DNA from 3 places in the Pedobacter antarcticus genome. Region 1 is predicted to be linked to each of the others. Evidence: riboswitches for the same ligand, from Rfam matches in the RefSeq annotation. Region 1 holds a riboswitch; each other region holds the start of a gene.
The links. Region 1 has a riboswitch for thiamine pyrophosphate ahead of thiS (sulfur carrier protein ThiS). Riboswitches for the same ligand answer to the same signal wherever they lie in the genome.
Positions count from the first base shown of each region.

Region 2: another riboswitch for thiamine pyrophosphate. It lies ahead of pnuC (nicotinamide riboside transporter PnuC); the one in region 1 lies ahead of thiS (sulfur carrier protein ThiS).
Region 3: another riboswitch for thiamine pyrophosphate. It lies ahead of BLR53_RS18575 (hypothetical protein); the one in region 1 lies ahead of thiS (sulfur carrier protein ThiS).

Region 1 is NZ_FNGZ01000001.1:819,926-830,290, reverse strand. It holds gene BLR53_RS03545 (hypothetical protein) at 1-349, opposite strand, end outside; gene BLR53_RS03540 (2-hydroxyacid dehydrogenase) at 647-1,660, shown strand; gene BLR53_RS03535 (OmpA family protein) at 1,727-2,254, opposite strand; gene BLR53_RS03530 (AI-2E family transporter) at 2,464-3,534, shown strand; gene BLR53_RS03525 (serine hydrolase domain-containing protein) at 3,546-5,021, opposite strand; gene BLR53_RS03520 (PPC domain-containing DNA-binding protein) at 5,257-5,772, opposite strand; gene BLR53_RS03515 (aldo/keto reductase) at 5,918-6,901, opposite strand; gene BLR53_RS03510 (hypothetical protein) at 7,072-7,404, shown strand; gene BLR53_RS03505 (DUF2931 family protein) at 7,408-8,154, shown strand; TPP riboswitch at 8,354-8,442, shown strand; gene thiS (sulfur carrier protein ThiS) at 8,502-8,705, shown strand; gene thiC (phosphomethylpyrimidine synthase ThiC) at 8,721-10,365, shown strand, end outside.
Region 2 is NZ_FNGZ01000002.1:220,500-230,864, reverse strand. It holds gene BLR53_RS04595 (ATP-binding response regulator) at 1-939, shown strand, start outside; partial or broken gene BLR53_RS04590 (sterol desaturase family protein) at 1,039-2,258, shown strand; gene BLR53_RS04585 (ROK family protein) at 2,546-3,784, shown strand; gene BLR53_RS04580 (porin family protein) at 3,870-4,454, opposite strand; TPP riboswitch at 4,696-4,789, shown strand; gene pnuC (nicotinamide riboside transporter PnuC) at 4,836-5,468, shown strand; gene BLR53_RS04570 (acyl-CoA dehydrogenase family protein) at 5,461-6,546, shown strand; gene BLR53_RS04565 (sugar phosphate isomerase/epimerase family protein) at 6,608-7,585, opposite strand; gene BLR53_RS04560 (beta-N-acetylhexosaminidase) at 7,698-9,296, opposite strand; gene BLR53_RS04555 (hypothetical protein) at 9,432-9,959, shown strand; gene BLR53_RS04550 (hypothetical protein) at 9,996-10,365, shown strand, end outside.
Region 3 is NZ_FNGZ01000015.1:480-10,844, forward strand. It holds gene BLR53_RS18540 (hypothetical protein) at 190-381, opposite strand; gene BLR53_RS18545 (hypothetical protein) at 394-588, opposite strand; gene BLR53_RS18550 (hypothetical protein) at 624-881, opposite strand; gene BLR53_RS18555 (hypothetical protein) at 923-1,171, opposite strand; gene BLR53_RS18565 (hypothetical protein) at 2,144-3,373, opposite strand; gene BLR53_RS18570 (DUF6876 family protein) at 3,598-3,957, opposite strand; gene BLR53_RS18575 (hypothetical protein) at 4,315-4,632, opposite strand; TPP riboswitch at 4,973-5,068, opposite strand; gene BLR53_RS18580 (hypothetical protein) at 5,370-5,663, shown strand; gene BLR53_RS18585 (PRC-barrel domain-containing protein) at 5,741-6,493, shown strand; partial or broken gene BLR53_RS18590 (four-helix bundle copper-binding protein) at 6,843-6,941, opposite strand; gene BLR53_RS20205 (hypothetical protein) at 7,405-7,905, opposite strand; partial or broken gene BLR53_RS20355 (PH domain-containing protein) at 8,014-8,397, opposite strand; gene BLR53_RS18600 (hypothetical protein) at 8,399-10,063, opposite strand.

The DNA.
Region 1 (10,365 bases):
CCATTTCCCTAACACTTTCGGATCCTTCTGAATTAAAGGTATAAAGCCCGATTACCTGATCTCCTTTAATCTGTCCGGTAAAGGTGCCGGTATTCTTATCTTTTTCGGCCAGTGCATACACTAACGGGCCTGTTACTTTATCGCCGTCGACTGTAGGTTTGAATGCGATATAGTCGCCATTTTTTTCATAAACGTAGCACCCGTTTTCTAAAGTGGGTACCGCGTTTAGTGCATCAGGCTGTTTTTCTGTCGATACAGTGTCTTCTGTTGCATTGCCGTTTACCTTTTGATCACTGTTACAGCTGCTGAATGCCAAAGGAAGTAAAGCGAGTAAATAAATGATTTTCATATAATTCAGTTTTGGTAGAGTGTTTATTTATACAATTATATTACAAAATCAATCGAGTATTGTTTGAAGGTCAGGTTTTTGCGGTTCCCTGCTGCTTTTATTGCCAATTTATGGGTGTTTAGATTTTGCTTGAAACGGATTCGAAAGGCTATTCATACGGTGTTGAGTCGGTGTTGATATACCAATTTACCGACCCAATACCGTATCAACACCGACTCAATACCCTTTCAATGTGCTGTGAAATAAGTTTAAAGTAAATATTTACTATCTTAAACAGCCGGCCTTTTCAGCCGGTTTATGAAGATTTTAACTGATAATTACCTTATGAAAGTTGCTGTTTTTAGTACAAATCAATATGACCAGGATTTTCTTACCCAGTATAATACCGGGCATGAACTTAAATTCCTTAAAGTTTCTTTATCTGAAGAAACCGCCGCCGTAGCTTTTGGGTATGAGGCAGTATGTGTTTTTGTTAATGATAAGCTTAATAAAGCCGTTCTGGATTTGCTGGCGGCCGCAGGTCTGAAACTGATTGTTCTCAGGTGTGCGGGATTTAATAATGTGGACCTTCCTTATGCAGAAGAACTAAACATTCCGGTGCTTCGGGTTCCTGCATATTCACCTGAAGCAGTTGCAGAGCATGCAATGGCACTTATACTAACCTTGAACCGTAAGACGCATAAAGCCTATAATCGTGTAAGAGAAGGAAATTTTTCATTGGAAAAACTAATGGGGGTAAACCTTTTTCAGCGTACTGTCGCTGTCATAGGAACCGGGAATATCGGGCAGGCTTTTTGCAGAATCCTTAAAGGATTTGGATGTACTGTCAAAGCATATGACCCTTATCCGTCTTCCGATATGCAGGATCTGGGCGTCATTTATGGAACGCTGGAAGACACGCTGAGAGACGCAGATATCATTTCGCTGCATTGTCCGCTTAATTCATCAACACAATACCTGATTAACGAGAATCAACTTAAGCAACTTAAACGGGGAGCAATGTTAATTAATACGAGCAGGGGAGGTTTAATACATACCCATGCGGTTATAAAGGCTTTGAAATCAGGAATTATCGGCTCATTAGGACTCGATGTATACGAGCAGGAATCTGAATTCTTTTTTCATGATTTCTCAGAAGATGTTATTCAGGATGATCAGCTTACACAGTTAATCTCATTCCCGAATGTACTGATTACCGGCCATCAGGGATTTTTAACAGCCGAAGCACTTTCAGAAATCGCTAAAGTCACTTTTGGGAACATAGATGCCTGGTATTCGGGATCGGAACTCGTCAACCGCGTTCGACCTTAATTAAGATAAAAAAAACGCTCCATAAAGTATCTAAATCATGGAGCGTTTTTTTATAAGGGGGAAGAATTAGTTCGCTTTAAGTACAGTAACCTCGACTCTTCTGTTGATTAATCTGCCTTCTTTAGTCTTGTTATCAGCAATGGGACGTGTATCGCCTATTCCGGCCGTTTTAATACTTACTGCAGGGATGCCTAAGCTGACCAGGTAAGCTTTTACAGATGCTGCTCTTTTTTCAGATAACCACAGGTTGTATTCTGAAGTCCCTGTTTTATCGGAGTGGCCTTCAACAAGGATCTTTCTGTCAGCGTATTTATTTTGAATTACCCTTGATACTTCATTAATTCTGGTTTTTGAATTTTCATTCAGATATGAAGAATTTGTAGGAAATAATATCTCTGAACTGAAGGTAAATCTGATACCTGCATCAGTACGATCGACCTGATCTCCAGGTAACGCTTTCTTGATGTTGTCCAGTTCATTATCACCAGTTTTCGTCTCTACGGTTGCAGGTGTTTTTACCACATTTTTCTTGGCTTTGCAAGAATAAATTGCTGGCAGCAATAAAGCTAAAAATAGTATTGTTTTATTTTTCATTATAAAAAGTTAAACGTAAATATAACAAAATAGATAAAGGACAGGATATTAATTTATCAGTAATGTATACAAGCTGTTCGTTTACAGCGTGTATTTTTGCCATCTTAATTAAATTCGTGCAATCTCAGGCAGTTCCTTTTTTTTTGCAGATATCTAGCTTTAATTGCCGCGTATCAAACATTTTGCATGTTTTTTGGTTAAATATGCACATGAATATTGACTGCGGGCTAAGACCTGAAACACCCAAAGAAACTTCTTATAGCCAGAAAGTCTGGTTGACAGCTGCAATTGTTGTATTAATCATTGCAGTATTGCTCATCGCGAGAGTGGTATTCAATGTTTTGCTGATGGCTTTGGCTGGTTGTTTAATCGCTACTTATTTTCACGGTCTTGGCGATCTTTTGGAGAGAAAGACCGGTCTCAAGCGCAGAATTTGTATGTTTATTTCGATAGTCGGGTCAATTTCACTGCTCGTTACGCTTCTTTGGTTTATGGGTGCAAAGATTCAGGTGCAGGTTGCTGAATTAAGCAACTCATTACCCGGTACCATAAACACCGTAAAGGATAAACTGGGAGAGACGCCAATCGGGCAAAAAGTACTCGGGTATTTTAGTGATAATAACTCCAAGCAGCTTTTTGATACAGCCAGACAATTTTTCAGCACCAGTTTTGGCGCTTTGGGAAACCTATATATTATTTTGTTCCTGGGTATTTTCTTTACTGCGGAACCGTCTTTGTATAAAAATGGTATTTTGCTGCTGGTACCGCCTGACCGTAAAGAGGTAGCTAAAAGAATAATGGACCGGATTAGTTTTTCGCTAAAAGGATGGATTAAGGGGACTTTACTAGCGGTGGCCTTAATTACAATAATGCTGGCGATCGGACTGTCTGTAATCGGGATACCAGTCGCACTGATTCTGGCCTTAATTGCGGGTATGCTAAAGATTATTCCCAATTTCGGTTCTATGGTCGCCATGATCCCTGGCGTATTACTTGCGCTTACTGTGTCCACCAATACTGCTATAGGTGTTGCTTTACTCTATATTGTCTCACAAACCATAGTCAGCAATATTATTACACCCGTTATCCAGAAAAAAATGATCAGCATTCCACCTGCCTTAACGCTGATCAGTCAATTAATTATGGCTGCATTATCCGGAGCACTTGGGATTATCCTCGCCGTTCCTTTATTATCCATGGTGATTATCTTCACGGATGAACTTTATGTGAAGAAAATAAACAAAGCTCAGCTTATTCCGGCATCGGAGCTTGATAAATAAGCTTTGCCTGTTTAATGGTCAATTAATATCCGTTCCAGCATCATTTTCCCATTTTCATTGTTGGGATTAAGCTCAAGGGATTTTCGGTACATTTTAACAGCGTCTTGCTTCTTTCCATGTTTCAATAAAATTTCTGCATAACTATCATATGTGTTCCAGCTTGTAGGAAAAAGCTGCATGTTTTGCTTAAATGTGATTTCTGCTTCAAATTCTTTATTATTCGACATGAAGGCATATCCTAATGAATTTATTTCATCTTCACTTAAATAATAGTTAGAAGTATCTTTTTTTATTTCTACTAAAGCTTTATCCGCAGCTTCCAGGCCATTTTTGGCAAGAGCAACTCCGTAAATTCTTGCACCACTTTGTTTGGGTTTTTCTATTACTACACCATTTAGAATACGCAATGCATTATCCGAAATAGGAATAACATTGTTAGCTGTATTATCAAAAATGATAATCGTTTGATGTCTGGTTATGTTTCTAAGCAGCATAGTACGGCCACCAGGAAGGCCTCCGTCATGTTTTACTATTTCCCCCATTGAAGTATCTTCTCTGGTAATCCATCCTAATGCGTATCGTTGAATATTGTCTTTTCCGTTTTTAATTTTAACAGGTGTGAACGCCTCTTTTAAAGTAGCATTACTTAAAAGCCTACCGTTGTACAGCGCTTCATCATATTTTAATAAATCATGAGTCGTACTTATGATGTCACCATGTCCCTGGCAATTAAATCGATAGATAATTTGAAATTCAGCGGCGGTATCTGCGCGCTGCACCTTATCGGAATATGGATATTTTAAACTATACCTTTCAGAAAGATTATTGTCTTTTCGCTTGAAAAACAAGGACAAAGAAGTGTTTGTCATCCCGGCAGGTTTGAAAATATGCGCTTTAAGATATGCGTCAAATGACAAACCTGTAATCTCCTCTACGATCAAAGCAAGAATATTATAGTTAACGTTATTGTAAGAGAAATCTTCCCCGGGCTTAAAAATTAAGGGTGCTTTTCGTGAAATGAAGGCGGGAATTAAATCCTTATTGGTGAAAACCGTATCAGGGTGTTCAAGTATCATCGCATCAAACAGTGTGTCGGTAATCGGCAGTCCTGCAGTATGTGCTAATAATTGTTTAATTGTGACATTTGAATAAGGGAAATCAGGAAGGAATTTTGAAACAGGATCACCCAATTGCAGTTTTCCTTTTTCTTTCAGTTGTAAGATAGCAGTAGAAGTAAATGTTTTCGTGATGGAGGCCATCGGAAAAGAGGACTGAGCTGTATTAGGCCTTTTGTCCGAATAATCTGCGTAGCCGAATGACTTCTCATAAACAACTCTGCCGTTTTCAGCAATTAATACATTACCATTGAACTGCTGGTTTTGTGATAGTGCCGAAAAGTATGCATCTAATTCTTTCTGTTTGTTTTGGGCAAAAGTATGTGTGGCTGCAATGACTAATAGAGTCATTAGACCTAGTTTTTTGATCATAAAGATGTTTTTATACCTGGTTTTATTGAAAAAAATGCATTTCAGCCTTTTGATGACTAGTTCGGTCAATTGTTACATTTTATATATAACTAATCAATAATTTTCGTGCAGGATGCGAAAAAGTATCTTTAATGCGATCAGGGTTTATAAAGTTCATACTTCTAAAAATGAGCAATGTCATTTTTAGAAGTATGAACTGAATTTGCTCAATGTGAATGGATATTTCTGTTAAAACTTATTTCTGTACATCCAGGTGCAGCACGTTCGCACCGAGTTCTTTTTCAAATACCCGTTCCAGCTTTTTATCGTGCACAGTAACCATAATTTCCAGCGAGCCGGTGCCGACTGTGCCTTTTAAAATATGCCCTCCATATGCTTTAAAATCATCACCTGCGACAATACCATGCATATGTATACTGGGTTTGCTTTCCTGCCAGGCTATACTGCCGGTAAAACTTCCCAACTCTACGTCATTGAATGTCCTGGGATTAAACTTCTTCTTGGCAGAATCGAAAAAACCAAATGTTACATTGACGAAACCCATCCCTGTAAAGTTCGCTGATGGAATATTTTCGGCTTTGGCAAATGATTCCAGTTGCGAATTAATATCATCACCTTGTCGCAGAACCAGGAGATACCCGGCCGGTATTTTGATATACCGTTTAATGGTGTCGGCTTGTTGTGCATTGGCGCTAAATGTGACACTTAATAATATTGCTGTTACGGCTAATAATAGTTTCTTGTAATTCATGACGTTTGATATGTTTATATAACGTGGTAGGCCGGATAATCGGTATAGCCTTTGGCATCACCTCCGAAAAATATGTTCTGTCCGGTTCATTTAACTTCGAAACGCATGTTTTCAAATTTAAATCAAAGATTAATGTTGGTTTCTTTTAAATTTTAGCAAGTTCGGATTGAATCAGTTCCAATTCGGCAGTATCCAGATCAAAACTCATTGCGGCAGCATTAGAAATTGCCTGTTCTGCATTTCTGGCACCAGCTAAGACCACTGTTATACCTTTTTGCATGGTAGTCCAGCGTAAAACGAGTTGGGCCAGGGATACATTTTTCTCTTCAGCTATAGGACTGATGTTGGCTAATAATGTCTTCACCTTTTCCAGATCAAACTGACTGAAGTATCCATTTCTATGGTCAGTACTTTTTAGTTTTTCCTGCAGAAAGTATTTTCCCGACAACAGACCGCGTTCCATAGGGCTATAAACAATAATTCCGATTTTGTTATCGATGGTATAAGGAACTAATTCCTTTTCAATCTCCCGGTTAAGCATACTATAGTAAACCTGATTGGAAGCAGGAGTGAAAGTCTGTGTCGCTTCTTTCAGTTGATCCAGGCTATAATTTGATACAGCTGCTGCCCTTATTTTACCCTGCTGAATTAGGGTTTCCATCGCCTCCATAGTTTCAGAAATAGGGGTGGTTGAGTCTGGCCAGTGTTGCTGTAAGAGATCTATATAGTCTGTATTCAGGCGTTTAAGACTTTCTTCTACCTCTTTAATGATGTTTTCTTTGGAAGCGTATTTGTAAATTGAAACTGGTTTTCCATTTTCTTCCATATCAAAAAAGTGTTCGCCTTTTCCTTGATTACTGCCGTCCCAGACAAGCCCGAATTTATTCAGAATTTGGACTTTATCTCTTTGCTTTCCTTTTAATGCCTCTCCAATTAGTTCTTCGCTTAAACCAAAACCATAAAAAGGTGCGGTGTCCAGCGTACTTATTCCATGGTCTAAAGATGCATGTATAGCTTCTATTGAGTCTTTTTTCTCATTTCCGCCCCACATTGTTCCGCCAATTGCGAATGCACCATATGTTATTGCTGATAGTTCTAAGTCTGTATCTCCTAACTTTCTATATTCCATTTTGTGTTTGAATTAATTAATAATTCAAAGGTCTGGAAATAGGATTTAACAGTAAAATAAGTTAAATCATGGGTGTCTATCATAATTATGATAGCTGAATACAATGGGTATACTGCTATTACTTTTTTATATTTAACCGGTAAACATCAACCCGGATATTAATTAGGTATATGCAGGATCGAATTTCAGAAAAAGACGGCGACCAGAAGAATGCCGCAATTCAAGAGAAAAATAGTAATCTGACAGTTGGTTTAATATTTATTAACCTGATTTTGCTGCTCATATTTTTGAATTGGGGTTATGTCAGTGAAAATCAGTACTATTTTAATATAATCCTGATGATAGGTGCCTTATCTTTTCTTCTGGGCGGGTATGCACTGAGTTACCGCGGTAAGGGGTACAGGGCGGGGAGATGGCTCTTTGTAGCATCCCTTGTGCTGGCTGCAGCAGCTATTGGTCTATATCTTTATGCGGCCGGTATGGCGGCTGCTTTTCAGCATTAAAATATGAAATTGAACCTGGTTAATAAACTATATATCTCCATTGCCGTTTTGTTATTCATTTGTCTTTCCTATAAAATCATAAACTATAAAGGCTGGGAAAGATTTTACTATTTCTCTAGTGTTTCAGCACCAGCAGATTACCCTGTATTTATTGAGAAAATACAGTTTCAGCTACCGGATAAAGAAGATTCGCATGACTTCTATCAGTCCAGGGACGAAAATGTAAATGCATTCAGAACAGGATGGGGTGAGGAATATTACTCTGCATGGGTTCATAAACCCTTGCGTTTACCTGAAAAACTGGTAATTGAATATGCATCTTATTCCGAGCAGAAGTTCTATTCCGGTGTGATTGATCTTCCCGGTCCGGAGATTCTTGAAATTTTTAAGGCAGCACTAAAAGAAAAACAGGCTGCTAAGCTGAGTTCCAGTGGTGGGGATAAGCTGGGTTTAAGATTTGTTGTTGGGATTGCTCCGAAAGGGAATATCGTTGTGTGGCTGCGAGGGGTTTACCTGGAAAAGAAAATATTACAGACCAAAATCGAAAGCGTAAATTCTCAGGGAAAGGTTCTTCCAGGAAAGGATAATGCTGCGTTGAATCTCTTATTTAAGGAACTTTCAGATAGTGTGAAACTCGAGTTAAAGAAAGGGTCGGGAACACCTGCAAATTATCTGGATAGTTCTACAAATTATATTGAGCAAAATAAAGAACTCTGGGAGTATCAAAAAAAGAATCATTTTATCGACTAAATAGCCAGTCACATTGAAATGCCATATATGGTTGAATGGACCATTTACGCTTTTTGAGGCCGTCGATAGGCATATGTCTGTTAATCTTTTAATAGATAAAGATATATTTAATAGACTGTTAGTTTGATATTTATGCGTAAGCTTTTTTTTTAATTAAAATTAGCTTTCTTTTTTTTGATTTATTATTCTATACATTTACAAAAAACTTTAGGGGTGCCTTTGTGCTGAGAAATACCCTTTGAACCTGATGCAGTTAGTACTGCCGAAGGGAAAAGTGGAAACGACATGACGATGTTGTTTTTCCTTCCTCTATACGGGGCGTCCTATAGTTTGTAATTTTTTAAACTATGGATATTACCGTCAACCAAAAAACTTATTCTTTATCTCAGGTATGCTCAGTGGTGCAGATGCTCCGGACTGTTATTCAGCATCCTTTAACCGGCATCGCTGTCGCGGTTAACCAGCAGATTATTTCGAAAGCAGATTGGGGTAATTATCTATTGCAACCAGGTGACCAGGTCACTATTATCAAAGCAACTCAAGGCGGATAATTAAAAAACCAAAACATGAAAACGGAAAAACAACCAGGAGAACAAACGATCAGTAGAGCGCCCTTTCCGGCGTCGAAAAAGATATTTGTCAAAGGACAGATTCACGAGATTGAAGTTGCTATGCGTGAGGTTAGTCTCAGCGATACCCGGCTACATGGGCGTTTTGGAGAGACAGAGCCCAATGCTCCCGTTACACTTTACGATACCAGCGGGCCTTACACCGATACTTCAGTTGAAATTGACATTAAAAAAGGACTTTCCAGACTACGTAAAACATGGATTTCCGATCGTGGAGATGTAGAACAGCTCGATCATATTTCTTCTGATTATGGTAATCAGCGGGCCAATGATGAGAAATTGGATCACTTACGTTTCGCACATATCAGCAAACCGTTCAGAGCAAAAAAGGGCCAGAATGTGTCACAGATGCATTATGCGAGGAAAGGAATTATAACTCCGGAAATGGAGTATATAGCAATTCGTGAAAATCAGCGTGCGGACCTCTTGAAAGAGCAGCTTAACGGGCAATACGAGGTCATGTCACATCAGCATCCGGGACAAAGTTTCGGTGCGTTGACACCAACAGGTTATATAACTCCCGAATTTGTGAGACAGGAAGTGGCTGCGGGCAGAGCTGTTATTCCTGCAAATATCAATCATCCGGAATTAGAGCCTATGATTATCGGTAGAAATTTCCTGGTAAAAATAAATGCTAATATTGGAAATTCTGCAGTGACATCCAGTATAGAAGAGGAGGTTGAAAAGGCTGTCTGGGCTTGCAGGTGGGGTGCAGATACCATTATGGATCTCTCCACCGGCAAAAACATTCACGAAACCAGAGAGTGGATTATCAGAAATTCACCGGTGCCTATTGGTACAGTGCCTATTTATCAGGCATTAGAAAAAGTGAATGGAAAAGCTGAAGATCTGACCTGGGAGATTTTCCGCGATACCCTTATCGAACAAGCCGAACAGGGGGTAGACTACTTTACCATTCATGCAGGTGTATTGTTGCGTTATGTACCACTCACAGCCAAAAGAATTACCGGTATTGTTTCAAGAGGTGGTTCTATTATGGCCAAATGGTGTCTCGCACATCACAAAGAAAATTTCCTATACACACATTTTGAAGACATCTGTGAGATCATGAAAGCTTACGATGTTTCATTCTCTCTTGGAGATGGCTTAAGGCCAGGCTGTATTGCCGATGCAAACGATGCCGCACAATTTGGTGAACTGGAAACCCTTGGTGAACTGACTAAAATCGCCTGGAAGCATGATATTCAGACCATTATAGAAGGTCCGGGGCATGTTCCGATGCACCTGATTAAAGCGAATATGGATAAACAGCTGGAGCATTGTTCTGAAGCACCGTTTTATACATTAGGTCCGCTAACTACTGATATAGCGCCTGGGTATGACCATATTACCTCTGCAATCGGTGCTGCTATGATCGGTTGGTTCGGGACAGCGATGCTGTGTTATGTGACGCCAAAAGAGCATTTAGGATTACCAAATAAGAAGGATGTTAAAGACGGCGTCATCACTTATAAAATTGCAGCACATGCGGCTGATCTTGCCAAAGGGCATCCGGGTGCACAATACAGGGATAATGCGTTGAGTAAAGCTCGTTTTGAGTTCCGCTGGGAGGATCAGTTTA
Region 2 (10,365 bases), on a different contig from region 1:
GAATTGGAAGAAATTCCATTTAATCTCTCTCAGCTGATGGAAAGTTCATGCGCTGGCCTGAGACGGGAAGCACTCAGAAAAGAGCTATATCTGAACTTAGCTATTCCCGAAGAATTCCGGCAGCAGGAGGTCCAGGGAGACCCAACCAGATTACTTCAGATCGTCAGTAACCTAATAAGCAATGCCATTAAATTCACTATTAAAGGTGGAATAGATGTCAGTGTAACTAAACTCGAATCTTCCGAAAAAGATGCGTTGCTCCGGTTTAAGATTAAAGATTCCGGACTCGGTATCAGTACGGACAGGCAACAATCGATATTCGATCCCTATATTCAGGAATCCAATACTACAACCCGCCAGTTTGGAGGGACAGGCCTGGGGCTTGCGATTGTAAAACGGTTACTTGAACTTCATCATTCACAAATAAACCTTGTTAGCGAAACAGAAAAAGGTTCAGAATTTACATTTGATATTCTTTACACCTATGCGACCAGATTAGAACAGCCGGCAAATCTGTTGCCCGATTTTTTACAAGAAAATTTAAGTCTGCATAAAGTTCTGCTTGCAGAAGATAATGCGATGAATGTCTTATGGATGAAAAAATTGTTCAGCACCTGGAATATTCCGATATACATTGCAGAAAATGGGTTGGAAGCAATTAACCTGCATCTTGTAAATGATTTCACCTTTATACTAATGGACATACAGATGCCAGTGATGGACGGATTTACAGCTGCCGCAAAAATCAGAGAACTCAAAAACCACCGCAAGGCAGAAGTCCCTATAATTGCACTTACAGGATCTGTAGACGCAGAACTTACACGGCTGGTGAAGGAGAACCGAATGAATGGCATCCTGGGTAAGCCCTTTCAAAAAGACGACCTCTATGCAGAACTAGTTAAATATAAGCCAGTCCTGGAAGTACAATCTCCATTTTAAAACCATCATAACGAATCAAAAAGAGGAAATATTTGGGATATAGAATAAAGTCTACTAATTTAGTAGTCTTATCTATCTATCCCCATTTAATTCATTTTTATGATGCAATTCAATTTTCTTGTATTTACGATCCCCGCTTTTCTTATCTTTTTCTGGCTGGAGTTTCTGCTTGCGAAGAAAATTCGTAAACCCCACCTGTTCAAATATGAAAGTTCCATTGCCAATATCAGTGTAGGTATTGCAGAACGTTTGCTCAATCTATTTCTAACAGCCAGCTTCTACGGTGTGTTTTCGTGGATATACACTAATTATGCGCTATTCAAAATTCCAGATACCTGGTGGATGTGGGCAATCCTGATCTTAGTAACAGATTTGGTCTGGTATTGGTATCATCGGTTAAGTCATGAAATAAATCTATTTTGGGCAGTTCATATTGTGCATCACCAGTTGAAGAATTTAACCTGACTGTCGCCGCCAGGATTACCGTTTTTCAATCTCTGGTCAGAAATGTATTCTGGTGCGTCATTCCTTTCCTCGGGTTTCATCCGGACATGGTGGTCACTATCCTGATTGTACACGGTGCCTACTCGTTTTTTACCCATACCCGGGTAATTGGCAAACTCGGCTGGCTGGAGCATATTCTCATTACGCCTTCCCTGCATGGGATCCATCATGCCAGCGATGAAAAATATCTCGACAAGAACTATGGAGACGTGTTTACCTTTTGGGATAAACTGTTTGGGACGTATATGCAAGAAGAAGAACCCCCTAAATACGGATTAACACACCCGGTAAAGAGTTACAGCCTTCTATGGCAGCATTTCCATTATTTCCTGGAAATCATAGCGGCCTGTAAACGGACCGGCGGCTTTAAAGAAAAGTTAAAGATTATTTTTGGCAGCCCTGCATTACTTGATCAGGATATACGGCCGGAGCTGGAGAGAAAATATCTGCAACATAAAAACCACACCGAGTATCGTTTCCGGTTTAGCAACTATCTCAACTATCAGATCGCAGGCTGCATTATATTTCTGGCAATCATCACTGCATTTTACAAGCAACTGTCTCTTCCAGATCATCTTTTCATTGCCAGTGTCCTATTAATTACACTTGTAAACTGCGGGGCATTAATGGAGCAGAGAAGATGGATATACGATTTAGAATGTGTACGTCTGATATTAGTTTTCACCTACCTCTGCTATAGAACAGATTATTCTGAATATCTGATCGTACCGGCAATTTTAATATTCCTGATAGGTGAACTATTCAGCATGAGAGAGTATTACAACAAACATGTGCTGCACTACATCAAAAATTAGTCTGAATTTTAAAAGCCAGAGCGCCGGATTCAGGGATCCCCCTAGATGCCCCATCCTCCGGATATTTTCGTCGCGCTGGTACCGTAACACTAAGTTATCTAATATTTATTCTAATTCCTTCTAAAATTTTGTATTTTTTGATATTAAAAATAGTAGTTATATTAAATTTTATTATAAGTCTATTACTTTAGTTAATTTTTAATATAAGTAAACTGTATTTATTAGTATATTGATGAAAATTTTGACGCCGCCATATGCAATCAAATCCGAAGGGAAAAATCATGCTTATGAATGAAGAACAACTTCAGGAGATGAGCAAAACGGAAAGAAAAAAGTATTTATACAAACTCAAACTGATTCGTAATATTTTCGACTTCGGACCACAGTCTAATGCAGAACTCTTTACTTTGTTAGGCATTAGCTCTCCCACCTCCCTGGCCTTGCTGTCGGAATTGCAGGAGGAGAATATTCTGGAAAAGAAAGGTAAAGGAGCCTCTATAGGCGGAAGAAAACCAGAACTTTTTGGCTTAAAAGACGACACCTATTATATTCTTTCCATTGATGTAGAAAGATTTAAAGTACGAATGGCCGTGCTGGACAATAACTGTAATTACATCACCGGGCCTGTAAAACATGATATTACAATAACTCCGGATCTTAAATCACTGGATAGTCTATTTGAAGCAATCGAGTTATTAATTAAATCGGCAATATTTGATCACCGTAAATTAATCGGCATTGGAATGAGCATGCCTGGTCTTGTAGATTCAAGGGCAGGCAAGAATTACACCTATCTTATTCCCGGACCAGAAGATAACTTGCAGGAACTAATGCAGCGTAAACTCGGTTATCCTGTATTTATACAAAATGACGTAAAAAGTGCTACAATAGCAGAATGCCGGTATGGCCTGGCATATGGAAAGAGTGATGCATTACTCGTACTAATGGACTGGGGTATTGGTCTGGGTATTATTATGGATGGCAAATTGCGGTCCGGATCCAAAGGTTTCTCCGGAGAAATCGGTCATATTCCTTTCGTTGAAGATGGTAAGCTTTGTTACTGCGGTAAACGCGGCTGCCTGGAAACAGTTGCTTCGGGCATAGCACTGGCAAGAATGGCAAAAGAAGGAATTCAATCCGGCAAGTCGTCCATTCTGAATCAATTATCTGACCAGGAAATCGAGACCATAGAACCAAGAATCATTATTGACGCGGCAAATAAAGGCGATCAATATGCCATCAATATCTTGTCGGAGGTCGGCGTTAGTCTTGGCAGGGGAATAGCCACTTTAATTCAACTGTTTAATCCGGAAGTAATTATTCTGGGTGGTAAAATAGCTGCTGCAAAACAATATATAACCATTCCCATACTCCATTCAGTTAATACTTACAGTATGACGGCCATTAGAGAAAACACCAAAGTAATCTTATCCGAGCTGGGCAACGATGCCGGAATTTTAGGAACAGTCAGTATGGTTATTGATAAGGTATTGGAAATGCAGATTGAGATGGCAGGCAAATCCTGACTTTCAAATACGTCTTAAATAAATAAACCTGTACCGGAATTACCAGTACAGGTTTATTTGTTTATTTAATTTAGAGGCTATGATATTATATCCCAGCGTCTCTTTTAACTTTATTCGCTGTACCTGCACCCGGTAGATAAATCTGAAGTCCGAAAGAAAGGTTCAGATTATTTTGAGTTGTGGAGTTACCAAAGCCGACCAGACCATTGTATTTCAGCATAGTTTCCAATCCGATATTTGGCGTAATGAAGTATGCAAAACCTGGACCCACACCAAGGTTAAGGCCATTCGTCTTACCACCACCTTTACTTACGTTAACTCCACCAAAACCTACAGTTCCCTCTGCGAAGAAACGTCCGTGACGAAGTACCTCTACGTCTTTACCCGTATAATAACGACCTAAAGCACCCACTCCGTAATTAGTAGTGGTTGCACTGTTTTTCTGAGTTTTCAATCCGAGATTCACGTATCCACCGACAGCTACGTTATCCTGAATAAACCAAGCTGCTTTTGGTGTGATATCAACACTGAAAATACTCGGGTTATCTAAACCAAGATTAAGGTTGGCAAAATTACCGCCGACGAATACATTCCCTTTCTGAATTTGGGCATGTGCTGAAAAAGTTGCAATCAAAAGTGCAACTAGAGTAAGAGTTGAAAATTTTTTCATAGTGTTAGGATTATACTTTAAACCAACCATTGGCTAAAAGATGCTTTTAACACTACGCCTGAATACACCAAATTGTTTGCCTATTGATTAATTTTTAATAATTGACAGACTATTTCAGCTTTAAAAACGTTCTTTCGCCCTAAATAAGGGCCTGCAGAATCTCATCCGGAGGTAAATTCCAGAGAACACTTTCCAGTTTCATTAAACATTTATACCTTTATCCAGAAGAAATTATAAGATTTCTTAAACCTCGGGGTGCCTTACTATCAGGCTGAGATCAAACCCGCAGAACCTCGACCGGATAATGCCGGTTAGGAAAGGTAAGCCATTGGTTCTCCAACTTACCTTAATATGATTGGAATAAAACTAATGCATTGAAACATGAATTTACACGAATGGCTGTCGCTGTTTTTCGAACAGCTTATGAAAACCAGTTTACTGGAATATCTTGCGGTAGGATTTGGCATCTCAGAGGTTCTGCTGGCCAAACGCAACAACATTTGGCTATACCCTACAGGTATTATCTCCATACTGTTGTCTATGACACTTCTATTTGAGGCGAAACTGTATGCCGAAACCCTTTTAAATACTTATTACCTTGTCATGAGTGTATATGGATGGATCCTTTGGAGAAGTCGTAAACAACAACAGCAGCTTCAGGCAGACTGGAGCAACAGAGCCGAATTGACCACTGCGATACTCATTTCAGCCGGAGGTTTTATTATCCTGTACCTGGTATTGAATCATTTTACAGATTCAGATGTTCCGGTATGGGACGCTTTTGTTGCCTCTACTGCATGGGCGGGAATGTGGTTACTCGCTAAAAGGCGCATAGAAAACTGGATCTTTCTAAATATCTCCAACCTCTTCGCTATCCCGCTGCTTATCCATAAAAAACTACCAATGTTCGCTGTGCTCACCACCGTACTATTCATAGTGGCCATTTTCGGTTTTATAGAGTGGAAAGGCATTATCAAAAAGAAGAATTCATCCCCAAAACCAGCACATGTTTAACTTGCTTAGTACAGAAGAAAAAGACTGTATACACCAATACGCTGCCCTATCAGAAGAACAAGGTAAACTTCATCCGGCCATACTGGAACTCGCTTACACCAAACAATGGTTTAAACTATTTCTACCGGCATCATACGGCGGGCCCCAGTTATTGTTACCGGAAATACTCAGAATGGAAGAGGCATTGGCGGCAGAAGACGGCAGTTTAGCCTGGACAGTAACTTTATGCAGCGGAGCGGGCTGGTTTGCAGGTTTCTTAGATCCTGAACTGGCGGCAGAAATATTTTCTGACCCTCAAGTCTGCTTTGCAGGAAGCGGGGCTGTAGGTGGGACGGCAGTTGAATCTGAAACTGGCTATACAATTAATGGCTATTGGAAATATGCCAGTGGAGCTTTACACGCCACGGTATTTACGGCCAACTGTCAGCTACTCGACCACAACCATAATCCACTTAAAGATGACGCCGGAAACCAGGTAATCCGCTCTTTTATACTTAAAAAAGAAGAAGTTGAACTCGTACCCGGCTGGTCATACTTCGGGCTCGTAGCGACCGGAAGCCATGCATTTGAAGTAAAAGATCTTCAGGTTCCTGCTAACAGAACATTCCAGATCAACGAAAACATTAAACTAAACAGCCCTGGGTTCGACTACCCTTTCTTACAGATGGCCGAAACTACCCTTGCGGTGAACAGCGCCGGAATGTCTGCACATTTTTTAACACTGGCTGCCGACAGTTTCCGCTCCAGATCAGGACTAAAAAGATATACACAGGACCAGGTTAAATTCTTTGAAACAGAGCTCAGTAGCTGCAGCGAGGCATTAAAGGAAGCCAGAACAAATTTTTATACAACATTTGATGCCAGCTGGTTACAGTTAACAGAAGAGAATAAAATTGACAAGGAACTACTGGATGCAGTGAGTCTGAGCAGCCGTAAACTTGCCCATATTTCCAGGCAAATAACTGATACCTTATATCCATATTGCGGATTAGAAGCGGCGCGGAAGGAAACGGAAATAAACCGCGTCTGGAGGGACATACACACCGCTAGTCAGCATTCATTGTTAACTTTTTTGTAGTAGTATACAGATAAATTGATGAACCGCGTTTAAAATAGAGTAAACGCGGTTCATTCAGAATTTAAACCAGGTTTTTTTTAACAAAATTGTAGCTATCCGTGATACTTACGAAAGGATCAATTTTAATCATATCCTGTTCAACAAAAATATGCTTTAAGCCAGCTTGCTGCTGATGCGTAAAGATCTCTTTGAAATTAATACTTCCGGTTCCTACTTCTGTATAACTAATTCCCTTTAAAACTTCCATAGATGAGGTAGTATCTAGTTTACCTCCGGTGATTTTGGCCGTATTGGCTTTATCCACATCTTTTACATGCCACATTGCAAATCTTTCAGGATACTTTTTAAAATAAGCATCAGGAGATACACCGGACTTTTCTATCCAGAACAAATCCATTTCAAAAGTAACCAGCGCAGGGTCAGTTTCCTTCAGAAGGATATCGTAACCCTTTTCACCATTTTCAAGTGTGCGAAATTCCCAGAAGTGGTTATGATAACCCATTTTTATCTTTGACTTTGCAGAAAGTTCGCCAGCCTTGTTCAACTGGGCAGCCATAAATTTAAAATCGGTACTCGTCATTTTATCCAGACTGGCTCCCATGGGTGGTACAGGAACAACAAAATACTGCTGCCCCAAAGCGGAAGCAATTTCCAGCTGTGCCTTAAGTGCGGTGTCATCACCTTTCCCCGGGCTTAGAAAATCATTGAGCTGGTAATGCCCACTATATGTCTTGAGGCCTGAACTCTTTAGCAGTGCAGAAAATTCAGCCGCACTCTGCCCCCACAGGTCAACCGGAGCACCGGCACGATAATTATAAAAAGTCTCCACATGGTTGTATCCTATTTCAGCAACCTTACCTATCGTACCTTTCAGGTCTTTACCAAGCTGCTCCCTTAAAGTGTATAACTGTAACCCAATTTCCTGCACCTTACGCGCAGGACTAAATAATTCCATTGCCTCGCTGAATAAAGGCGTGGCCAGTACTGTAGCAGTACCAAGCAAACCAGCTTTCTTTAAAAACGATCTTCTATTATCCATTATATTAGCTATTTATTTTTTTTTAGAATGTCCTTATAGCTAAACAATTTACAGCAACTAAACCACATTAGCAATAGAGAAATTTAGCCAATTAGCAGATATTTTCGGACCCTTACTTCAGATATTTTTTATTGAAATTAATCTCCATTAGTTCGTATCGTTTGAGCTGTGTTTTTAAACGGAGCTGAAAATCTGTGTAATTACGCTGTTCTTTTGGACTCCAGAGCACTTCACTTAAAGCATCCAGTCTGGGAAACAACTGGTATTCGGCTTTAGCAGGATTACTGATATATTCAGACCACAAATTTCCCTGACCACCAATAATGTAAGCGGCGTCTGCCGGATTTAATCCCACAGGAATTGGGTCGTAATTATAAACAGTTTCTAATGTGGTCAATTTCGCGGCTGTCAAAGAATCTTCCTTCAGAAACTGCGCATGATTAAAATAAGTCTTCATTTCCGGTGTCATAATGACCTGATGTTTTTTCTTCGCTGCAGCTATTCCCCCCGCTTCTCCTCTCCAGCTCATTACAATAGCATCAGGAGCAAGTCCGCCGTCCAGAATTTCGTCCCATCCAATCATTTTTTTACCCTTTGAAGCCAGATACTTTGAAATCCTATTTACAAAGTAACTCTGTAATCCATTCATATCTTTAAGCCCGTTTTGCTGCACAATACGGTTAGACAGCGCAGATTGCTTCCACCAGATTTTAGCACATTCGTCTCCTCCTATATGGATATAGGGCCCTGGAAATAATTCGATGACCTCACCCAGCACGTTTTCCAGAAATTTAAACGTCTGATCAGTAGGCTGCAGCACATTATTAAATTTATTAAAAATTCCCCAGGTCTGTGCTACCCGCGTCTTAGTCCCGGGATTGGTACCGAATTCCGGATAAGCAGCCAGGATAGACATTGCATGTCCCGGCATCTCAATTTCCGGAACAACAGTTATATAACGATCTTCCGCATACCGGATAACCTCTTTGATCTCATCCTTTGTATAAAAGCCACCGTAACGGATCCCATCATTCCCTGTACCTGGATATAATCCTATGATTGTACCGTCACGCCATGCGCCAACCTCTGTTAACTTGGGATATTGGTCGATAGCTATTCTCCAGCCGTGATCATCGGTCAGGTGCCAATGAAAATAGTTTAGCTTATGCAGAGCGAGATAGTCAATATATTGTTTCACAAAAGTAATATCGAAGAAATGCCGGCTTACATCGAGGTGCATTCCCCGATACTTGAAACGCGGATAATCTATTATTTCCACAGCTGGAATTGATATTTCGGCCGAATCTACAGGAGGAAATAGTTGTATTAACGTTTGTACGCCGTAAAAAACAGCCTTCGCAGAATTACCCCTGATATGAATTACCTTCGGCTGCACCTGAAGCTGGTACTGATCTTCAAAGGCACCCGGTATGTTACCTACTTCTAATATAATGCGGGAAACATCATCATTTTGTTCTGCGGCTGCTGGCTTCAAATTCAGCTGATGGTATCTTTTCAGGTAAGCAGATAGAAATGCCGAACTTCTAACCAGAGAATCGGCTGCAAACAGCTCCGTGCCATCCTGAAGCTGGAATCCCGGCATATTTCCCTGAACCTGTATGGATACCGGCTGAGGAATAATGGCCGGTTGTTGAGCCAGTATGCAACAGCTGTAAATAGTCAAAAGAAAACTCAAAAAATACCTTTTCATATTCAAAAATAAACGTTCGCAACAAAGTAAAGATAAAAACAAGCATAAAAACACCTTTAAAAAAGCAGTTATCAGCCTGTTAAGATTAAAAGAAGGCGACGATCTTTAGCTTGCTAAAATCAAAGAGAACCAGACATGAAAAAAAACATTCAACTCAAACAGTCCACCGGTCAGACCAAAAAGTTAAAGAATTTCATTTGTGACCTACTTTTAAAGCTGATTGCATCTCCGGATGGCACAATCGCACCAACCCTCCTTAAAATCCTAATCTTATACCGGTATACAATCGCGGCAGGCGAAAAAAAGGATACGCTCATTACCCTCCCTATCGCACTCATTCCCGTTACCAGCTTTGATGAACAGGATATTGATGGAACGGGGATTGCCTGCAACTCCTTAAATGACAACATCTTGAACTGGTTTTCTATAAACAATCCGGTGTGTAACAATGGACAGATCGTATTTTCGGCCACTCTTTATTCCAACCCTACCAATAATGAATCCCCCCAGCCTTTGTTTGTGCTGGACGATGTAAAAATATATGTAGCAGAGATCGAAGATCTTTTCCCCGGTAAAAAAATGGGTAAAAACCCTGCCCGGACGATTCAAAGAAAACAAAGAAAATCTATTAATAGCAGTAAAACAAATTTGCAAAACAGCTAACTTGTATTGATTTTCAAATTAAATATAATAACTCTAATGTCTCTCAAAATTATTTACTCCGCCCTGATCGCAGGCCTTTGCTTTTTCTGTTCCTGTTCCGATAAACCTTCTAACAACACGGATCCCGATGATAACAGCACAGATAATACACTGACAGTTGCCCAGGCAAAGAAATACGTAAAAAACTACGAGCCACGAGCAATCGATATAGATTCGATTTATCCGGCCGGAGTAAACAGAAAACCTGTAAATAAGAAGATACAGGACACCAGGGCTGTCTGGTTTGGCATTGAAAGGCTAAAAGCGCTGGTTAAGAAGATTGAAGCAGAAGGTGGTGACGGAATCCGTTTTTATTATGCAGCCTATGACAGTGTGTATAATGAAAAGTCAGATGCGCATGTACCAA
Region 3 (10,365 bases), on a different contig from region 1:
ATTATCTTTCTTCCTGGGCAGCTGCAGGAATTTGTTTTGCTATCAAAATTCGCTGAGGATTTTCAAACCGGTTGGAAAGAATGCTATCATTAAACGGTTGGCCCTGCCCTGATCTGCGGATGCTCCGGTTTTACTTTAATAGCATTTGATTAACAAAGATATCTAAATATAAAGATATCAAGGTATAATTTACCTGATCACATATATAGGTTCGTCTATATCTAACTTAAAAACGTGTTTTTGACCAAACCTCTTGATAACTAAAGTTGAAGTTTTTTGTAGGTCGTTATTTTCAAGCACTTCACCCAGGTTAATAAGGTAGTCGCCTATTACAATATCAGAGTGGCTGATCTGTATAATACTTTTATCAAGTTCATTCATAATTAGGATGATTTAAACGGTTGCTACAAGTTCAGAAATGTCTATTAAAAAATCGTCATTCTTAATGACGTGTGCTTTCAATATCTTAAATTGGATATCAGGGCTTAATTCATTTTTGAGGGTTTCTAATGCTTTAAAAACGCTTTCCCCTTTCATTTCCAATCTGCCGAAATGCTCAATTTCAAATACATATTTTTCCTCGTCCATGATCTTTAAATTTATATAAATAGATAATGATATCTTTATATCATTCTTTTAACTTCTTCGCATTCGCGTGAATTTTCAAATTTTGTTTTTGGCATTACCGCTAAAAGAAAAACGGTGACTATAGCAGTTAGGAAGAGAAGTATCATTTCTACTGTGTCGTATTGTTGGTTAATTTTATAAAATAGGGCGAGGGATATGAAAGCATTCCAGGCTACCCATTTCCAACGCTCGAAATAATAGTCTCTTTTTGCCTTTTTGTAAAGGGGATGGTGTTGTAATTCGTTCTGTTTCATAGGTAATCATTAAGATATATTGATATCAATATTTAAAGATATCAACTTGTTAGTTTTGTTATTTGAGACAATCCGCTTAGTATATCTAAGCTTGCAGACCTGTAATCAGCAACTTTTTGTTTTAACTGTTGCCTTTCCTGCTTAAGTTCAGCAACCTCTTTTTCCAATGCAAGGCATTTTTGAGCAGCATATAATAATGCTTTAGTTGCAACTGAGATATCATATTTCTTTTTAAGTTCTTCAATTAATAGATTGTCGCTTTCTGTTGCTCTTACTGTTAGTACACTCATGGCTTTAAAATTTAGTGATTGATATATAACAAAGATATAAAAATATCTTGATATATTGATATCTTTATATAAACAACTATGTATTTTTTTCTTTTTACTGGCATATCTTTTGTACCTTTATATAAAGATACTTTGATATAATTATATCATCAATTTTTTACTTAAAGCAAATAGGTATGACTGGGTTCGGCAAATTTTTAGTAGCTACAATAATTAGCTTCTTTTTGATGATAGGAGCTTTAGGTTCTGCGCATCCTACTTTTTTGATTTCACTTGCCCTTTTGGTATGGATAATATTTATTTGGTCTGCCACTTCGGGTTCATCAAAACGCAACCGTGATAGGGACGAAGAAATAAAGCTTTTCAATTCTTTTTTAAAATCGAAAGGTAAATTTTAACCATCTGTATTCCAGTAGGGCAGGAGAAGCTTTCTTTATTGCCTTAAAATCTAATTTGTAAGCGGATAAGAGAAATTCAGATGTATTTTTTCTTTTTGCTGTTTATTAATCCACTTATGTAAGCAGGGTACAAGCTACTTATTAGGCGATCTGCTGGAATATTTTTACTTTTAGATAGTTCTTTGTGTTTTGATATAAATCTGTTCTTAAAACGCTTAATTTGTGTCCATCTTGACGACCGTAGGGAGTAAAATAAAACCCTTTGCGAAGCAAAATCCTTTATATATAGATTTTGCTATTAAGATATAATAATGGTCGAAATACTATAATGCTTATTAAAAAAAATGCCGTTTCCACGCTCCAAACGCCTATTTACTTTCTTGGTTGGGTCGAAATACTATAATAGAGCCTATTGAGGGTCGAAAAGCTATAACGGTTGGTCGAAATACTATAACGGTTTACCCTTCCAGGTCGAAATGTTATAACGGTTGGTCGAAATACTATAATGGTAAAGTGGGCTAAGGTCGAAATACTATAATACTGGGTCGGTATATTATAACGCCCAGTCGGTATGTTATAATGCCTCTAACACGGGCTCAATATTTAAAAAGCCCTCATGTATCATCCTGATTGCCTCGCTATCTTTAAGCTGTTTAGCCTTGTTCCACTCATTGGCCTTGAAGTAAACAGCTTTTAAAACCTCGACCTTGCGTTGCAAATCAGCTTCTGTAGAGTTTAACCATCTCTGAAATGGGTCTGTTTCTTTCTCAAAGGCCGTAATTTTGCTTAAACGCTCCTGCGGGTATAAACTATCAAACAAATGCCTTAAGTCTTTTATAAGCGTTAATTTTAGTTTATGATCTACCTGCATTCTCTGCACGATCTCGGGATGCATATTCGAGGTAAAATCAAATCTAACCAAATAGTCTTCGGCATATTTATTATTTTCAATACTACCGCTCACAAATTTGTATTCAAAAGAGAAGTGCAGCAGCTTCTTATCGCTGTTAATGTTTCTATGAATTGACTTTAAAATATTGCTAACAGCCTCCTTTTTATGTTTTGGCTCTTTTTCAACTGGATTGCCTTTTTTATCAGGCTCTTTCATATACCGAACGCCCGCAAGGTCTGCCAAATGATCTACCGAATATAAAGGAATGTCAACCTTTCCCTGTTGGGACGAATAGATGTGAAATATTTTATTCAGCCATATATATATTTTCTTCCTGGAATGCCCCCCCTTGCCTTTGCCGATGGCCGGAAGTCTGGTAGTATCAAGGGTATAGTACCTTTTTACAAATCCTTCGATAATAACATCTGAAAGGCGTACTTCATAGACCTTTTTAGTTCCCAGTACCGAACCGCTCTGTAGATAAATATCTTTAAGGATAGGGAAGTTTTCAAGCTTGATGATCTTGCCATCTTCTCTATAATCATGCACTTTGGAAAATAGGATATTGGTTCTTAGCATTCGGTAAAGCGTATAGTCAAGTACACTTTCAAATTTATGCCCTTCATAAACCGGGGCCTTAACACGGCCACTGGCTATATCGGGATGAATAGCGCAAAGGTTAGGTGCGCTGATACCCGTAAATTCGCTATATTCTTTAATGGTGAACTTCGTATAGCCAAAAAGGTTGTTATTGAGCTTCTTGCTCATGAAAATGATGAAATCCAAAACGTTTTGCGCATCACCCTCAAAGCTATTATCAATATCCATCAGGTTGTCGGCAACGCTTCGATCAACCCTTGACAGGCTGTAACTTAATTCTTTTGCTTTATCTGTTTGTACGTTATTTTCCATGAACATAAATTTTGATATCAATATACAAAGATATCAATATATCTTAAATAATAGAACTTTTAGGGTGTAAAGTGCATATGTAAAAATAAGCATTTTTTCTTTTGCTGTTTATTTACCAAAAGGTCGATAGGGTAGGGCGGGGAACGACAAGTAACCAAATTGCATTATAGTATTTCGACCGAAGGTAATACGGCCATAAAAAAAGCCCCAAAGGGGCTTGGTATTTAGTGCTCATTCGGTAAATGAATTACCTCGTTTTCTAACCAAAGATGTACTTCGTTTGCTTTAAAATCGGAAAACTGAATATTTATTTCTTTAATGACGTTTTTGTTTCCATCCTCTACGGAAAGTTTAAAGCTGTTGTTGCGCACTCGCTTTAATATCCAAACCTGAAACTCCTGGGCCTGCCGAATATCCCTTGAATGGATACTAATTAAATCAAGCAACCAATAACATTCATAAGTATCAGCAAGGTATTTTACCCCCTCTGTTACATGTACCCCAAAAATGTATTTGTAAATGCTTTCTGAACCGCCCGCAAACTGATTAAATTCGTAAGTGCTGTTTAACCTAAATTCTTCCATTTTATTGAATTTTATCATAAACCTGAATTAGTTTATATGCGGCATTCCGGTTCTAAAACCGAATTAGTGCAAAAAATTTGGAAAGAAAATGCGGTGGGGTTCCCCCAGGGATACCCATTTTGTTTTTAAATTATTTGGTGTGATGGTGAGGGGGCAGCCCACGTTTCGGGATTAGGGCCGACCTTTGTATCTAAACTAAAATATGACTACTCCCCAATGATTCTTTAATCGGGAACACCCTCTATATATAGGGGAATGCTATCAAAACGGAAAGAGCTGCCGGAGCTGGCCACGAAATTTTACTATCAAAAAGTCACACCCGGACTTTCTCCAGGAATAACTTTTGCTATCAATGTATTAGAAAAGTGAATACTGTGCTTCTGTATCAATAACAATGTATTGCTCTTTAATAAAGTGTTTAATTGCATCCTCGGCAAATGTTTTAAAGCAGGTATAGCCATAAAGCGATTCAGGATGAAAAAAATGTGATTTGCCATTTTTCTTGCCCGTAACCTGATTGATATAGCTAACCTGTAAATGGGATATACAAGGTAGGCCGTTTTCCTTAAGCACATTAAATGGTTTAAATCTGAAATGTACATCTACTTTGGTGCTACCTATGTTTTTTGTGTAGTGGTTTTCTGTTAAAAATTCTTGATGAATGGTCGTTTCCATGATAATAAGCTTTAAATTTTTATTGCATGGGGTAGACTGGAAGCATAACCGTCAAGGGCGGTAAGGAACGAGCCGTTTATATACCCTTGATGGTTATAAAGCGATCAGTTGTACCTTTGCTTACTAAAAATAAAGCGGTTCACTGATAACGACTTTATGAAGTTGACAGATAATGCTATCATAAACAATAACCTGGTAGATCTTCAGGAAAACTTAATGCTATCAAACAGTCGAGCGGATCTCGCTGCCGGCACAAAAATATGCTATCATGCTTAAAACAATTAAACACGGGGATTTTCTTGCTTATCTTAAAATCAAAAGGGGCTTGGCCTAAGCCAAAACCCCAGGAGCTTTTTTGTCCCTTCGCTGGTATTACCCAGATCAAGTTCAATGGGTATATCTCAGGTTTCCTAAAAAACCACCCAAAAAAGCTTCACGTAATGTAGCGTAAAAACCATGCTAATTGTTTAATTAACAGTCCGGTAATTTTTACGGTTGAATGTTCATACCGCTTTCAAATCTTCAATGCGGTAGAGCGGCTTATTAAGCTAAGATTAAAAAGAACGAAACATTACATGCCGGTTAAATGTTATAGGGCTTTAAAAGAAATCAAATTTTAATCCCCTTTAAAATTTACGCTATGGAATTCATCGGTATTGCATTCGCGCTTTTTTATGCTGTTACTTTAACAGCGGTCTTTAGTTTGATCTTTAAAATACGGGCCCCTGGAATGGGTTATGGATTTTTTTCTTCCTTCTTTTTTTATTGCCTTGGGCGCAGGAGAATGGGTGGCCCCGTCCGGGTCTATAGCATGGGGGTATTATTGGGCTCCGGGGCTGCTTGCGGCCATTACATTCGCCCTGGTGATTGCCGCTGCTGCGCCCTCATCACCAGTAACTGCCAAAAGCGCCATGGCAAATAAAACACCCGTAGACCTGAAAAAAGATGAAGAAACTGCGGTAGCTGCTGTTTTAACCATCAGTATTTTCTTTTGGGTATTGGTAGCTATATTGGTTACAGCAGCGATTTAAGGCATCATTGCTCGTTGAGGGATCTATCCTTATTATTTATTAAATTGTTTTTATATACACTGCTTAAATCTAAAACTATGTTATACAATGTAAAAAGTTTTGTTGGCTTCCATATTGGGGCTAGCGACGGCGAAATCGGAAAAGTGGAAGACTTTTATTTTGATGATGAAACCTGGACAATACGTTACCTGGTCGTAAAAACAGGGGGCTGGCTATCCGGCCGTAAAGTGCTTATTTCTCCGTCGGCAGTAAATCAACCTGATTGGAAAAATAAGATCTTCCCTGTTAATCTTACCCAGGAACAGGTAAAAAACAGTCCCGATATCGACACGGAAAAGCCCGTCTCCCGCCAGCAGGAGATCGAATTGTACAGTCATTATGCCTGGCCGTACTACGGAATTGGCGGGGTAGGTTTTTACGGTGGTATGGGCATGACCGGTATGGCAGAAACCATGACACCACTGGAAGAAAGCATAGCTGCATCAAACCCTGATCAGCAAACAGGTGATCCGCACCTGCGCAGTACCAGTGAAGTTAAGGGCTACCAGATCCATGCTACCGATGGCGAAATCGGCGAGGTAGAGGACTTTGTTATGGATGACAATAGCTGGACGCTGCGCTTTATGGTTGTGGATACCGGAAACTGGTTTCCCGGAAAAAAAGTTTTAATATCACCCAAATGGATCACGGATATACAATGGTCAAATTCGGCTGTGTATGTGGATCTTCCGGTAGATGCTGTAAAAAACAGCCCTGAATATGACCTCTCTAAACCAATACCGGAAGTTTACGAAACTGATCTTTATACCTATTATGGAAAAACTTTTTAATTGCTCTCGCTTTCTATAACTTTTGGATCGGTCAGTTCGGTTGGCATTTGCATAGAAGCTTGCAGTACGCTTTCTTCTTCGCTCTGGTCTGCGGGGTATACAGGATATTAACGGCATATACCCCTTCTTTTTTTCATCAAAAGCTGAAACACTGCTCTTTGCCAGGCTGGTTATATTGGTTTCCACGATATGTGCATCCTTATTGTCGGCCATCCATTCGTTTATTTCTGATTGCAGGGCTTTTATTGTGGGCGCAGCAAAGATCTGGATCTTATTCATACCGGAAATATTCTGTTGTAAACTTATTAAAGAATTAAAAAAAAATGCAGGCCTGCCTGCATTTTAAAACTTAAGTTGCCATTTTCCGGCATTCCTCTGCGCATTCGCTACAGGCTTTGGCACACTCCTGGCAATGTTCGGTCTGGTGCTGTCCGCATTCCATGCCGCATTTTTCGCATAGGTAGGTTTGAACAAAAAGAAGTTACATTAGAGTATCCATCCGGAATAAAAATTTCGGTGGATGTTTCTTATCATTAATAGCGAAGCTTTTAATGCTTCAATGAAGGTGAATATTTTTTAAATCTATTTAGGGTAACTCCCCAGTCGTTACGATAAAGATTTCTTTTATTTAAGGTGCTATCAAAAAATGCCCTGATCAGGCGCTCGGCCAATAAATAATACTATCATAAAAGGTGTTCCGGATTTTCTCGAGCAAAGTAATTTGCTATCATAATCCAAAGCTGCACCTGGCGGCCATTGAAAAAAATGCTATCAGTATTTACGGTGGCCTGTCCTGATCTGCGGATGCCCCGGCACTACTATGATAGCAAAGATGTAAAACGAAAAAAGGCGTTGGCTTCGGCCAACGCCCATGATCTAATTAAAAAACGGAACGGCTAAAAGAAAAAAGATTAGTAAGCTGAAATATCTAAATTTTGTGAAACGGGTTCTGTTACCTGCCCAACTGGTAAAGCTTTGTAATTATAGGTTTCAATCAGCTTATTTTCTGCATATACTTTTATTGAGGCAGAAATAGGTGTTTGGGCGGCATCATCGGTGTTCTTGGTTTGTGTGGCCGACAACAAAAACCCCAACCTGTTAACCGCTTCTTTGCTTTCTACAACAAACTTACTACTGGTCAAATCAGCTATATAATTATACGCATTGCCTTGTGATATAACCTGTGTCCATTGTGTGTTTGTCGGGATGTTGATCATTGGCTCAACAAATGTGCCCTTTCCCTTGGTCAATGAGTTAATGGTAAATAGTAACTGGTAATTTTGATAGCTGCCGGAAAACTCAACTTCAACCCTTACTTTCTTTTCTGACTTAGTTTGTATATCCGGGTCATTGTCTTTACTGCATGAAACAAACATCAGTGCTAACATACAAAGGCTTAATAACTTTTTCATAGGTGGTAATTTTAAATTTCTAATTGATTTCAATGATTTTACTTTTTGCTCGCGCACGCTGTACCAAATCCCTATCGTGTCATTCAGGTTTGACTGAGGGATGCCATTTAAGGCAATTACAACGTCTTGTTTATCGGTTGTAAATAGGGTCAAGGTCATAATTTTCAACATCCTCACAACAAGGTTTTGCTTTATGACGTAATCTTTTACCCTATATAATTCAAGTGTTATAAGTGTATAGCTGAATATTCCAGTCCTTATTTTTAAGGTTTCTGCTGTAAGAATATAAAGCGTTAAGCGGATATAAAAGAACCGATAAAATGCAATAGCCAATACTACAATTGCGGGTAAACAAAGTATGTTCAACCAAAAAGCCCCGACCAATAATGCTACCGCTATAAATAACAATCCAAAGACTGATAAAAAGCAGTAGGAAATGGTGGGGCTTAATTGTAAGTATCGTTCCTGATTTGGGATGCCGATACTGTTCATATTATCGGCTTCGTTGGTAGCCTTTATCTTCCTGGTTCTGACCCTTTATTTCTTGTTGCTTTTCATACACAAGCTTAAGGTCTTTATCGTAAAGGCTAAGATTTTTGAACTGGGGGCTTGCTGCTACAAAAGCTTTTTCTTCTGTACCGTTCTTCTCGAGGGTTACAGATTGAAGGTTACCCCTTTTCAAAGAGGACATTAACCGTTCCCGATGGTCGGGGTCGTTAAGTTCTTTTATTGGATGGGCGGTAACAGCTTTATCCAGGTCAAAGCCATAGTTTTTAAAGAACGTTTTAAAAGGGAAATCGCCCTGATCGTTTTTCTTTTCAAAATCAAGCTTCATCCAAACTTCTTCTTTTCTTTTTGTTGGGGGCAAGTCTATTTCCTTGCCCTTTTCATCAAATCTGGCAACAGGTATTCCTTTTTCAGTAAGTGTTAAGCTGGCGGTATTCTTATCTTTAGTAAGTTCCTTCACCATTTGTCTTGCACCCGCCATATCCTTAACATCATAAGGGATATCGTCGTTGCTCTTATCGTTTTTATGGATGAAAGAGTGTACCAGGGCGAGATTTTCCCTTGCTACAGATTTGTCGGTTATGTCTTTACCTTTAGCATCAAACCGTTTAATTACTGCGTCTTGGTGCCATATTTCATAATCAACATTTTTATTTGCCTTGACCAATTCTTGAACTTTAGCCCTTGCTTCCGGCATTGTTGAAACTTTCGCTTCTGCGGGGGTCAAAAAGCCTGCACGAATTTCGAATTTACTTGTAATCTCCGCATTTTTTTGAATAGAACGGCCTGAAAGAAGGTTATAAGCTTCTTTGGCTGTTATGTCGTTCCCCTTGTTTAAGGTAAACACACGGCTTACAGGCTCTTGTACCGTGCCGTTGGCATTGCCTTTTTCAAGGGTTGCCTGATAGTCGTTTAAAAAATAGTTGTCGGTAGTTTTGCTTTTACTAAACCGCAATTCATAATTTACCATATCCTTTGCGTTCGGCGTAGCAAATGCAGCCGAAGCACCCAGGGTAAATTTATCCGAACCCTCTTTTAACCGAACTTCTAATGCAGAATTGAGATTTTCCCCGAAGCCAAGATATTTAAGGCTTTTTTTAAGGTATTCAAAATTCTGTTCATTAAGTTGAGTTTTCTTCATATCAAAAGTTACATCCTCAAAATTAACAAATCTCTTGTCCTTATCTGTTGGTTCTTCTGTAAAATGTCTCATAATATACCCTTTATCATCGACAAAGTAGTACACATCCCTCTGATCTACAACGAGTGCATCTAAAAGAAGATCGTACTTGTCTTTTACCGACAACTGGTGACCGTCGATCACATCGGGAATTGAAGTCAACTGCTCTGGTGTAAGTTTTGGTTTTTCAAGGGAAACTGTTGTGTCCTTGCTTCCTTTAAATGGTGCTTCGAAAAGCTCTTTCTGTTCTGCATTCGGGGGAATGACCTGAACGGGGTTTGGGAGAATTTCCATTTTTTTATAATTTAAGTTTTGATTATTCGAGATTCCTATGTTTTCGGGCTTGATTTTAGCATCGTTCTTATCCGTTTTTGAATTTTGCTTTTGTTCAAAAAAATCTATTAATTCATCGGTAAAATCTGTTTCCCCAAAATCTGTTAAGGGGTTAATGTCTCCTTGGTTTCTGTCCATTACGTTTTGATTTTAAAGTGGGTTAGTAAATAATATCTATTAAATGAGCATCAGGGGTAGAAGTGGTTATCCTTTTTGACTGGGTTAACTCATGTTAAGGGAATTTCGAATGCAGCAAACACCCGGTGAAGGTTTACCGTAACGTGGTTTTTGTGAAATGGAGAAGTTGCCTTATTATGAGGTGCGTTTGTAATTTGTGTAAACGTGGCTGACCAAAGGGAAAAAACGGTTACTTAAATTACAAAATAGGGGGTGGGTCAAAAAGATATGAACGGATGACCCGTGCAAGCCTCGAGCGTAGG